One region of the Pseudomonas sp. R1-18 genome, then DNA from elsewhere that is predicted to be linked to it. Evidence: predicted binding sites of a transcription regulator. Region 1 holds the regulator's gene; each other region holds the start of a gene.

Region 1 (3,278 bases):
GGCCGTTCATCAACGGCGTGCTCTGTTCCACCAGGTCCATGGTGCGGTTGGCCGCGCCCTCGGTCAGTCGCACCACATACGACAGGCGCTCGGTAGCGTCCGTGATCTGCGATACTTCTTCAGCTTGCGGCATGTGCGGGTCAATCTGAAAATTGACGATCGCGCTGTGCAGCTCGCGGGTCAGTTTGCCGACTTCCTGGTACAGGCCGCGATCACGGGTCTGGTTCAGCTCATGGATAAGTTGCACAGCGTCGCCGAACCGACCTTTTTCCAGGCTGCTGACGAGCTCTTGTGCGTGTTTCTTCAGGGTCGACTCGAAGTCACCCAATGAATCTCTGTTCTCCATAGCGCCCTCGCGGCATGCATCAGCTATTGACGCGTTCAAAGATCTTTTCGATCTTCTCTTGCAGCACCTGGGCTGTGAACGGCTTGACCACGTAACCATTCACACCGGCCTGAGCGGCCTCGATGATCTGCTCACGCTTGGCTTCGGCGGTTACCATCAGCACGGGAAGACTCTTGAGGCGCTCGTCCTGACGGACCTGGCGCAACAGATCGATACCGGACATGCCCGGCATGTTCCAGTCGGTCACCAGAAAGTCAAAGGCGCCGCTTTGCAGCATCGGCAGCGCGGTAATACCGTCATCCGCTTCCGAAGTGTTGGTGAACCCAAGGTCACGCAACAGGTTCTTGATGATCCGCCGCATCGTTGAGAAGTCATCAACGATGAGGATTTTCATGTTCTTGTCCAATTCGACCTCCAAGCAGTCTTTGACGCGTTCAGCACCTGAACACGCTGTTTACTCAATACTGGCACAGCACACCCCCGGCTGTACGAAACACGACGGGCTTGGCAAACCAACAGGCACATACTGCAAGCGGCCATCAGGTGTGTACCCGAAAGGCCGCTTGCCGATCCGTCCCTGTAACCACGTAACGCTCTGCACAGCCGGGATGCAGACATCGGCACCCTTGCGGATGCCGCCATCTGTCAACGCGCTCGCCACTCTCCCAAACGCCCTCGCAAACGAGCTGCGCACTGGCTGTGTAACTGACTGACCCGCGATTCACTGACTCCAAGGACCTCACCGATTTCCTTGAGATTCAGCTCTTCGTCGTAGTACAGCGCCAACACCAGACGCTCGCGCTCCGGCAGGTTGGCGATTGCTTCGGCCAACGCGGCCTGGAAGCGCTCGTCTTCCAGATCGCGCGACGGTTCGAGCGAACCGCTCGCGCCGTCCTCGTGCAGCCCTTCATGTTCGCCGTCCTGAAGCAAGTCGTCGAAACTGAACAGTCGGCTGCCCAGGGTGTCGTTCAAAATCCCGTAGTAGTCGTCGAGACTCAACTGGAGTTCGGCAGCAACTTCGTGATCTTTAGCGTCACGGCCGGTTTTCGATTCAATTGCACGAATTGCGTCACTGACCATGCGCGTATTGCGGTGCACCGAGCGAGGCGCCCAGTCACCTTTTCGCACTTCGTCGAGCATCGCACCGCGAATCCGGATCCCGGCGTAAGTCTCGAAACTCGCACCCTTGGTGGAGTCGTATTTAGTGGACACTTCCAGCAGGCCGATCATACCGGCCTGGATCAGATCTTCGACCTGAACGCTGGCCGGCAGGCGCGCCAGCAAGTGATAGGCGATACGCTTGACCAGGGGCGCATAGCGCTCGATCAGCTCGTACTGCGAATTTCTGGAAGCCTTGCTATACATTTGGTACCCGCTCGCTGTCATTGGACAGGCCCTGCGCTGGTCTGGTGAACAAGTCGCTCGACGAAGAACTCAAGATGACCTCGTGGATTGGCCGGCAGCGGCCAGGTATCTACTTTCTGGGCGATGGCCTTGAAGGCCAATGCACACTTGGAACGCGGGAACGCCTCATAGACAGCGCGCTGTTTCTGCACAGCCTTGCGCACGCACTCATCGTAAGGCACCGCACCGACATACTGCAGGGCCACGTCCAGGAAACGGTCCGTGACCTTGGTCAGTTTGGCGAACAGGTTGCGACCTTCCTGCGGGCTCTGCGCCATGTTGGCCAGCACCCTGAAACGGTTCATGCCGTAGTCGCGGTTAAGCAATTTGATCAGCGCGTACGCATCGGTGATGGAGGTCGGCTCATCGCAGACCACCAGCAATACTTCCTGAGCCGCGCGTACGAAACTGACCACCGACTCGCCGATCCCGGCGGCCGTATCGATCACCAGCACGTCGAGATTGTCGCCAATCTCGCTGAACGCCTGGATCAGGCCGGCATGCTGCGCGGGCGACAGATGCACCATGCTCTGGGTGCCGGAAGCGGCAGGCACGATACGTACCCCGCCCGGCCCCTGCAGGAGCACGTCGCGCAGCTCGCAACGCCCTTCCATGACATCGGCGAGCGTGCGCTTGGGCGTCAGGCCCAGCAGGACGTCGACGTTGGCCAGACCCAGATCGGCATCCAGCAGCATCACACGCCGACCGAGCTCGGCCAAAGCCAGTGAAAGGTTCACCGACACGTTCGTCTTGCCTACGCCACCTTTGCCACCGGTCACCGCGATGACCTGAACGGGATGCATGCTGCCCATGTTATCTCTTTACCTTGTCTTGCGTAGACCGAAGCCACATTACGGGCTGCACGCTCGAAACCGAACGATGCCTGGCAGACCATTGATGCAGGGACATTCCAGTATTAACCATCACTTAACCCACTCTCTTGCCGGGGTTGTGATAGAGGTCGGCAAACATATCAGCCATCGCTTCTTCACTCGGTTCGTCCTGCATCTGCACACTCACTGCACGGCTCACCAACTGGTGACGACGCGGCAGATGTACATCGTCAGGAATGCGCGGCCCGTCAGTCAGATACGCCACGGGCAACTCATGGCTGATCGCAAGGCTCAACACTTCGCCAAGACTCGCGGTTTCATCAAGCTTGGTCAGAATGCATCCGGCCAGGCCACAACGCTTGTAACTGTGATACGCGGCGGTCAGAACCTGCTTCTGGCTGGTTGTCGCCAGCACCAGGTAATTACGCGCCTTGATGCCACGACCCGCCAGGCTCTCCAGTTGCAGACGCAGCGCAGGATCGCTGGCCTGCAAGCCGGCGGTGTCGATCAACACCACGCGCTTGCGAACCAGAGGCTCCAGCGCCTGAGCCAGCGACTGGCCAGGATCCAGATGGGTCACCGGCACATTCAGAATGCGACCGAGCGTCTTCAGCTGTTCCTGGGCGCCGATGCGGAAGCTGTCCATGCTGACCAGCGCGATGTTCTGCGCGCCGTATTTCAGCACGTAACGGGCG
Region 2 (3,278 bases), 440 kb from region 1:
GCCGCGAAAGCGAGCGGCCATTGGATGGCGAGAGCCGCCACCACCCTGACCGTCCTGTTCGTCGTCGAAATGATCTTCACTCACGCGTGTTCCTCCAGCAGACGCCAGCGCAGTTTTTCACCGGCGCGCAGCGGGATTACGGTCAGCTCGCCAAAGGGCAGGCTGGCAGGGGCAGTCCATTCTTCACGAACCAGCGTGATACGGTCCTGATTGACCGGCAGGCCGTAGAACGCCGGGCCGTGCAGGCTGGCGAAACCCTCCAGTTTATCCAGCGCATTGCGTTGCTCGAACGCCTCGGCGTACAGCTCGATCGCCGCATAGGCGGTGTAGCAACCCGCGCAGCCGCAGGCGTTTTCCTTGGCGTGCTGAGCGTGTGGCGCCGAGTCGGTCCCCAGGAAGAACTTGCCGCTACCGCTGGTGGCGGCATCGAGCAGCGCAACTTGATGCGTGTTGCGCTTGAGAATCGGCAAGCAGTAGAAATGCGGACGAATTCCGCCAACCAGCATGTGGTTGCGGTTATAAAGCAGGTGGTGAGCAGTGATGGTCGCCGCGACGTTGGCGGAAGCTTCGTTGACGAACTGCACGGCCTCGCCGGTCGTGATGTGTTCGAACACCACCTTGAGCGTCGGAAAACGCTCGACTACGCGACGCAGATGCTCGTCGATGAAAACCTTCTCGCGGTCGAAGACATCGATTTCGCCGCGAGTGACTTCACCGTGCACCAGCAGCAGCATGCCGACTTCGGCCATGGCTTCAAGCGCCGGAAATATCTTGTCGATGCTGGTGACACCGGAATCGGAGTTGGTCGTGGCGCCGGCCGGGTACAACTTGGCCGCGTGCACGAAGCCGCTGGCTTTTGCAGTACGTATGTCGTCCGCAGTCGTCTGGTCGGTCAGGTAGAGCACCATCAGCGGCTCGAACCGGCTGCCTGCCGGTCGCGCGGCCAGGATGCGCTGGCGATAGGCATCGGCCTGCAGCGCGTTACGTACAGGCGGCACCAGGTTAGGCATGATAATGGCGCGGCCAAAGGTGCGCGCCACGTCGGCAACGGTATTGGCCAAGACAGCTCCATCACGGAGGTGAATGTGCCAGTCGTCGGGACGCAGAAGGGTCAGGCGGTCAGACATTGGGGATTCCAGGCGGGTCAAACTGCTGGGAATGCTACCGGAAAAGACTCTCTCAGGCACTCGCTATCAAGTTTTGTAGGAAGTAACCGATAGCTCCATGTAGGAAGCAACTTTTGTTTCGCCGTTCATTTTTCATTGGAGCCTCCCGTGCGCCAGCTATATATAGCCCTGCTCAGCGTGTTCGCCAGCCTTCCGGCCATGGCGATCAGTTTCCAGACCCGTCTGGAGAGCATTGAGTGGAAGGTCGAAGGGGATCAGTTCGAATGTCGGCTGTCGCAGCCAATCACCGACTTCGGCGCAGGCGAGTTCGTGCGCCGCGCGGGTGAGCAGGCGACGTTTCGGCTCAAGGCTTCCTACGCAACATTGGGCAGCGGTTCGGCGACGCTACTGGCGGCCGCTGCACCTTGGCAGCCGGGACGCGGCGATATCAACCTGGGTTCGGTTCGTGTCAGTAACGGGGATGTACCGTTCAATACTTCCCAGGCGCAGGCCGCAAGGTTGATCAATGGCCTGATGGAAGGTCGCAGCCCGCTCATCCGTCACTATTCCCGCGACGGCGGCACCATGGAAGTACGGTTGCTGCCGGTCAAATTCAGCAAGGCGCTGGCTGATTACCAGCTATGCACCGCCAAGCTGCTGCCGATGAATTTCGATCAGGTCAAACAGTCGGAGGTCGGCTTCCCCGGCGGCGGAATCGAGCTGGATGCCAAGGCCAAGGCCAGACTGGACACCATGATCGCGTATCTGAAGGCAGACCCGACGGTCAACCATATCGAGCTGGACGGCCATTCCGATAACAGCGGCAACAGGCTGACCAACCGTGACCTGTCGCGTCGTCGCGCTCTGGCGGTCATGGATTACTTCAAGGCCCAAGGCATCCCCGAGCAACAGATCACGCTGCGCTTTCACGGCGAGCGTTACCCGTTGGCACCCAATACCAACAATGCCAACCGCGCGCGCAACCGCCGCGTGAACGTGCACCTTGACCGCGTCGCACCTGAAGAGCGCCCTGTTCCGGTCGCTTCATCGGCAACTGCCGCCGCCACGTCCTGATTTCCTGGTACCGCGAGGCGTAGATTATTGTCGCCTCGTCGTCAGAAGCTGTCGCGCCCCTGTAAATTTACTGGTTTGAACGGTAGAATCGCTGGTTTTCCGTACAACCCGGTGGAGTGATGGCATGGCGGACGTAAACAAGGTAGTTCTCGCGTATTCCGGTGGCCTGGATACTTCGGTAATCCTCAAATGGCTGCAAGATACGTACAACTGCGAAGTAGTGACCTTTACCGCTGACCTGGGTCAGGGCGAAGAGGTCGAGCCGGCGCGTGCCAAGGCTCAGGCCATGGGCGTCAAGGAAATCTACATCGATGATCTGCGCGAAGAATTCGTGCGCGATTTCGTGTTTCCGATGTTCCGTGCCAACACCGTCTACGAAGGCGAGTACCTGCTGGGTACGTCCATCGCTCGTCCGCTGATCGCCAAGCGCCTGATCGAAATCGCCAACGAGACCGGCGCCGACGCCATCTCCCACGGCGCAACCGGCAAAGGTAACGACCAGGTTCGTTTCGAGCTCGGCGCCTATGCACTCAAGCCCGGCGTCAAAGTCATCGCGCCATGGCGTGAGTGGGACCTGCTGTCGCGCGAGAAACTGATGGATTACGCTGAAAAGCACGCGATCCCGATCGAGCGTCACGGCAAGAAGAAATCCCCGTACTCCATGGATGCCAACCTGCTGCACATCTCCTATGAAGGCGGCGTGCTGGAAGACACCTGGACCGAGCACGAGGAAGACATGTGGCGCTGGACCAAGTCCCCCGAGGACGCGCCCAACGTTCCTACTTACCTTGAGCTGACTTACCGTAACGGTGACATCGTCGCCCTGGACGGCGTAGAGATGACGCCAGCCACCGTGCTCGCGACGCTGAACCGTATTGGCGGCGAGAACGGTATCGGCCGTCTGGACATCGTGGAAAACCGTTACGTGGGCATGAAGTCCCGTGGCTGCTACGAAACCCCGGGTGGCACCATCATGTTGCGCGCCCACCGCGCCATCGAGTCGATCACCCTGGATCGCGAAGTCGCTCACCTCAAGGATGAGCTGATGGTCAAGTATGCCAGCCTCATCTACACCGGTTACTGGTGGAGCCCGGAGCG
Region 3 (3,278 bases), 1.4 Mb from region 1:
CGGCGAAGGCACCATCGAAGCGGTGCTCGCCGCGTGCAACGGCGAATGGAAGACCGCCCGCGTCAGCGGCCCGTCAGGCGCCGCCGTCGACGCACAATGGGGCTGGCTGGCGCAAAGCCGCACCGCCATCATCGAAATGGCCACGGCCAGCGGCTTGCAACTCCTGACCCTTGAACAGCGCGACGCTTGCGTCACCAGCACCTATGGGACCGGGCAGCTTATCGCGCAGGCGCTGGATACCGGGGCGCAGCGCATTATTCTCGCCATCGGCGGCAGCGCCACCAACGACGGCGGCAGCGGTATGCTGGCGGCGCTGGGCGCACGGTTTCTGGATGACCACGATCAGCCGCTGCCCGCGGGCGGTCTGGCCCTTTCCGGGCTGGCGCGTATCGACCTGAGCGGCCTCGACCCACGCCTGGCCCAGGTCAGCGTCGAAATCGCCGCTGACGTCGACAACCCTCTGTGCGGACCCAATGGCGCGTCGCACATTTTCGGCCCGCAGAAAGGCGCATCTCCACAACAAGTGCTGGCGCTCGACGCCGCCCTCGGGCACTTCGCCGACCACTCGGCGCGGGTACTGGACAAGGACGTGCGCGACAGCCCCGGCAGCGGCGCTGCCGGTGGCATGGGCTTCGCGGCCAAGGCTTACCTTAACGCGTCGTTCCGTGCCGGTGTCGAAGTGGTTGCGGACCTGACCGGTCTGGAACAGGCGCTGGCCGGCGCGGATCTGGCCATCACAGGCGAAGGCCGTTTCGATGTTCAGACGCTTCGTGGCAAGACCCCGTTCGGTGTGGCGCGCGTCGCCCGTCGTCAGGGCGTGCCGGTCATCGTGCTGGCCGGAACCCTGGGCGAAGGCTACGAGCGCTTGTATGAACACGGAATCAGCGCCGCGTTCTCGGTGGTCAGCGGACCGGGCAGCTTGGAACACGCATGCGCCAACGCCGCCAGTCTGCTGCATGACAGGGCGCGTGACCTGGCCAGGGTCTGGCGCCTCGCGGCGCGCTGACACAGTCAGGGCCACACTCAGGGCTGGCGCGCTGTATCAGCGCATCAGCCCGAGGCGCTCGTGCCACTGAGCAATGGACTCCTGCGGATAGCCTTCAAAACACTGATCGTTGTCCCGCGTGTCGATTTCCACCCAAGACGCTTTTGAATCGAGCAGCATATGGGTGCGTTCCGGCGCTTTGGGCAAAGGCGTGTCGATAGCCGAAGCAAACGGGTGGACCAGCTCGGGCCATTCCGGGCTGAACAGCCACAGGCCGCTGCCGCAATGCCTGCAGAAATGCCGCTCGGCGCTGCTGATTTCGACCTGATGGTCCTGGCGAATTCTGGCGTGATAGACGGTGATGTTTTCCCGGCCATTGACCTTGAGAGTCGCCGCGTCGCCGGACAGATTGATCGCGTATCCGCCACCGCCCTGAGTCTTGCGACAGATCGAGCAGTAGCAGCGTTGATAGGGGTAGGGGTGGGCGCTGGTAACGCTGAACTCCACCGCGCCGCAATGGCAAGACCCTTCCAGATGCATGACAAACCCTCCACGGCTTTACGAGCCAGAATTGAAGTCGGTAAGAGTCTAGACAGGCGCGCCGACAGATCGAGCGGGGTCGTTCGTCGGACACAACCAGACATAATTGTTACGCCGCCGCTCAAGAAGGCTGATGACACGTCGATACGCTCTAAAGTTGTCCGACAACTTTTTGTCGACCGCTGCCTCTCAATTGGAAGAAGAGCTACGGCCATGAATCTACGCAAACTTACCATCGCTCGCCGCGCGGGCCTGGGCTTTACCCTGATTTCCCTGCTCGTGGCCGTACTGGGCTGGTTCGCGCTGGTGCAGATGTCGGCGATCCGCCAGAGCGAGGTCGAGGTCGAAACCAACTGGCTGCCCAGCATGCGCGTCGTCAACGATATCCGCGAGATCATGCTGCGCGTGCGCACTATTTCCCTGCGTCTGGCACTCGACAACGACCCCAAGAACGTCCCGACCTACCGCAGCCAGCTGGACGTACGTAACCAGGATCTGACCAAGAAACTGGCGATTCTCGACAAGTTCGTCGACACCCCGGAAGAGCGGGCGCTCAGCGACCAGTTCCGTGTGTCGCTCGCCGAGTACCAGAAGGCGATGGACCAGTCGTTCGTGCTCGCCGGGCAGAACGACACCGCAGCGCTGAACAAGCTGCTGCTGGTCGATATGAAGCAGATCGTCGACGGCTCGGGTAAGCAGCTCAACGATCTGGCCGACTTCTATGCCGCGCGGGTCGACGAGGAAGGCAAGGCAGCCGAGTCGCAATACAACACCTCGCGTGAAATCGTCCTGATCTTCGTCGTGCTGGCCGCGCTGGCGACCATTGGCCTGGCTCTGTGGCTGACCCGCAGCATCGTCCGCCCGCTGGAACGTGCCGTGCTCGCCGCTGAATACGTGGCGCAAGGCGATCTGACCCACGACATCGTCGCCGACGGCGAAGACGAAGTGACGCGCCTGCTGCGCGCGCTGGGCACGATGCAGGACAACCTGCGCACGGCGATGCGCCATATCGGCAGCTCCGCCAGCCAGCTCGCATCGGCGGCGACCGAACTGAACTCGGTCACGGAAGACAGCTATCGCGGTCTGCATCAGCAGAACGCCGAGATCGATCAGGCGGCTACCGCCATCAACGAGATGACCTCGGCGGTGGAAGAAGTGGCGCGCAATGCGGTGTCCACTTCCGATGCATCCAACCATTCGAGCGCCTCGGCTCAGGCCGGCCAGACGCGAGTGATTGAGACCGTGCAGTCGATCCAGACGCTGACTGAAAACGTTCAGGCCACCTCGGCGCTGGTGCAGAATCTGGCCGATCAGTCCCAGGACATCGGCAAAGTGCTGGACGTGATCCGTTCCATTGCCGAGCAGACCAACCTGCTCGCGCTCAACGCCGCTATCGAAGCCGCGCGTGCCGGCGAATCGGGTCGCGGTTTTGCAGTGGTGGCTGACGAAGTGCGGGCACTGGCCCATCGCACTCAGCAGTCGACGCTGGAAATCGATTCGATGGTCAGCGCCATGCGCAGCGGTTCCGCGCAGGCACTGGAGTCGATGAGCACCAGCCGCGACCGTGCCGGCTCGACGCTGGTGCTGGCCCAAGGCGCGGGCGAGTCGCTGACTGAAATCACCTCGTCGATCAACCAGATCTCCGAGCGCAACCTGGTCATCGCCAGCGCCGCCGAGGAGCAGGCGCAGGTGGCGCGCGAAGTGGACCGCAACATCGTCAACATCCGTGACCTGTCCACTCAGTCGACCGAAG

What was found. Region 1 encodes FliA, which starts transcription of late flagellar genes. Its sites were predicted from a motif close to CTAAAGTTTNNNNNNNNNNNGCCGNTAA; they were not measured.
Region 2: a site for FliA is predicted at 1,193-1,220, ahead of J3P77_RS05340 (flagellar protein MotY). Genes of this name have one in related genera too.
Region 3: a site for FliA is predicted at 1,646-1,673, ahead of J3P77_RS13690 (methyl-accepting chemotaxis protein). Genes of this name have one in related genera too.

What each region holds. Positions count from the first base shown of each region.
Region 1 is NZ_CP071658.1:1,601,093-1,604,370, reverse strand. Features, by position in the region: gene J3P77_RS07485 (protein phosphatase CheZ) at 1-346, opposite strand, end outside; gene J3P77_RS07480 (chemotaxis response regulator CheY) at 366-740, opposite strand; gene fliA (RNA polymerase sigma factor FliA) at 992-1,732, opposite strand; gene fleN (flagellar synthesis regulator FleN) at 1,729-2,562, opposite strand; gene flhF (flagellar biosynthesis protein FlhF) at 2,678-3,278, opposite strand, start outside.
Region 2 is NZ_CP071658.1:1,160,429-1,163,706, forward strand. Features, by position in the region: gene rnt (ribonuclease T) at 1-84, opposite strand, end outside; gene pyrC (dihydroorotase) at 81-1,127, opposite strand; gene J3P77_RS05340 (flagellar protein MotY) at 1,275-2,180, shown strand; gene J3P77_RS05345 (argininosuccinate synthase) at 2,305-3,278, shown strand, end outside.
Region 3 is NZ_CP071658.1:2,978,578-2,981,855, reverse strand. Features, by position in the region: gene J3P77_RS13700 (glycerate kinase) at 1-1,006, shown strand, start outside; gene J3P77_RS13695 (GFA family protein) at 1,043-1,525, opposite strand; gene J3P77_RS13690 (methyl-accepting chemotaxis protein) at 1,739-3,278, shown strand, end outside.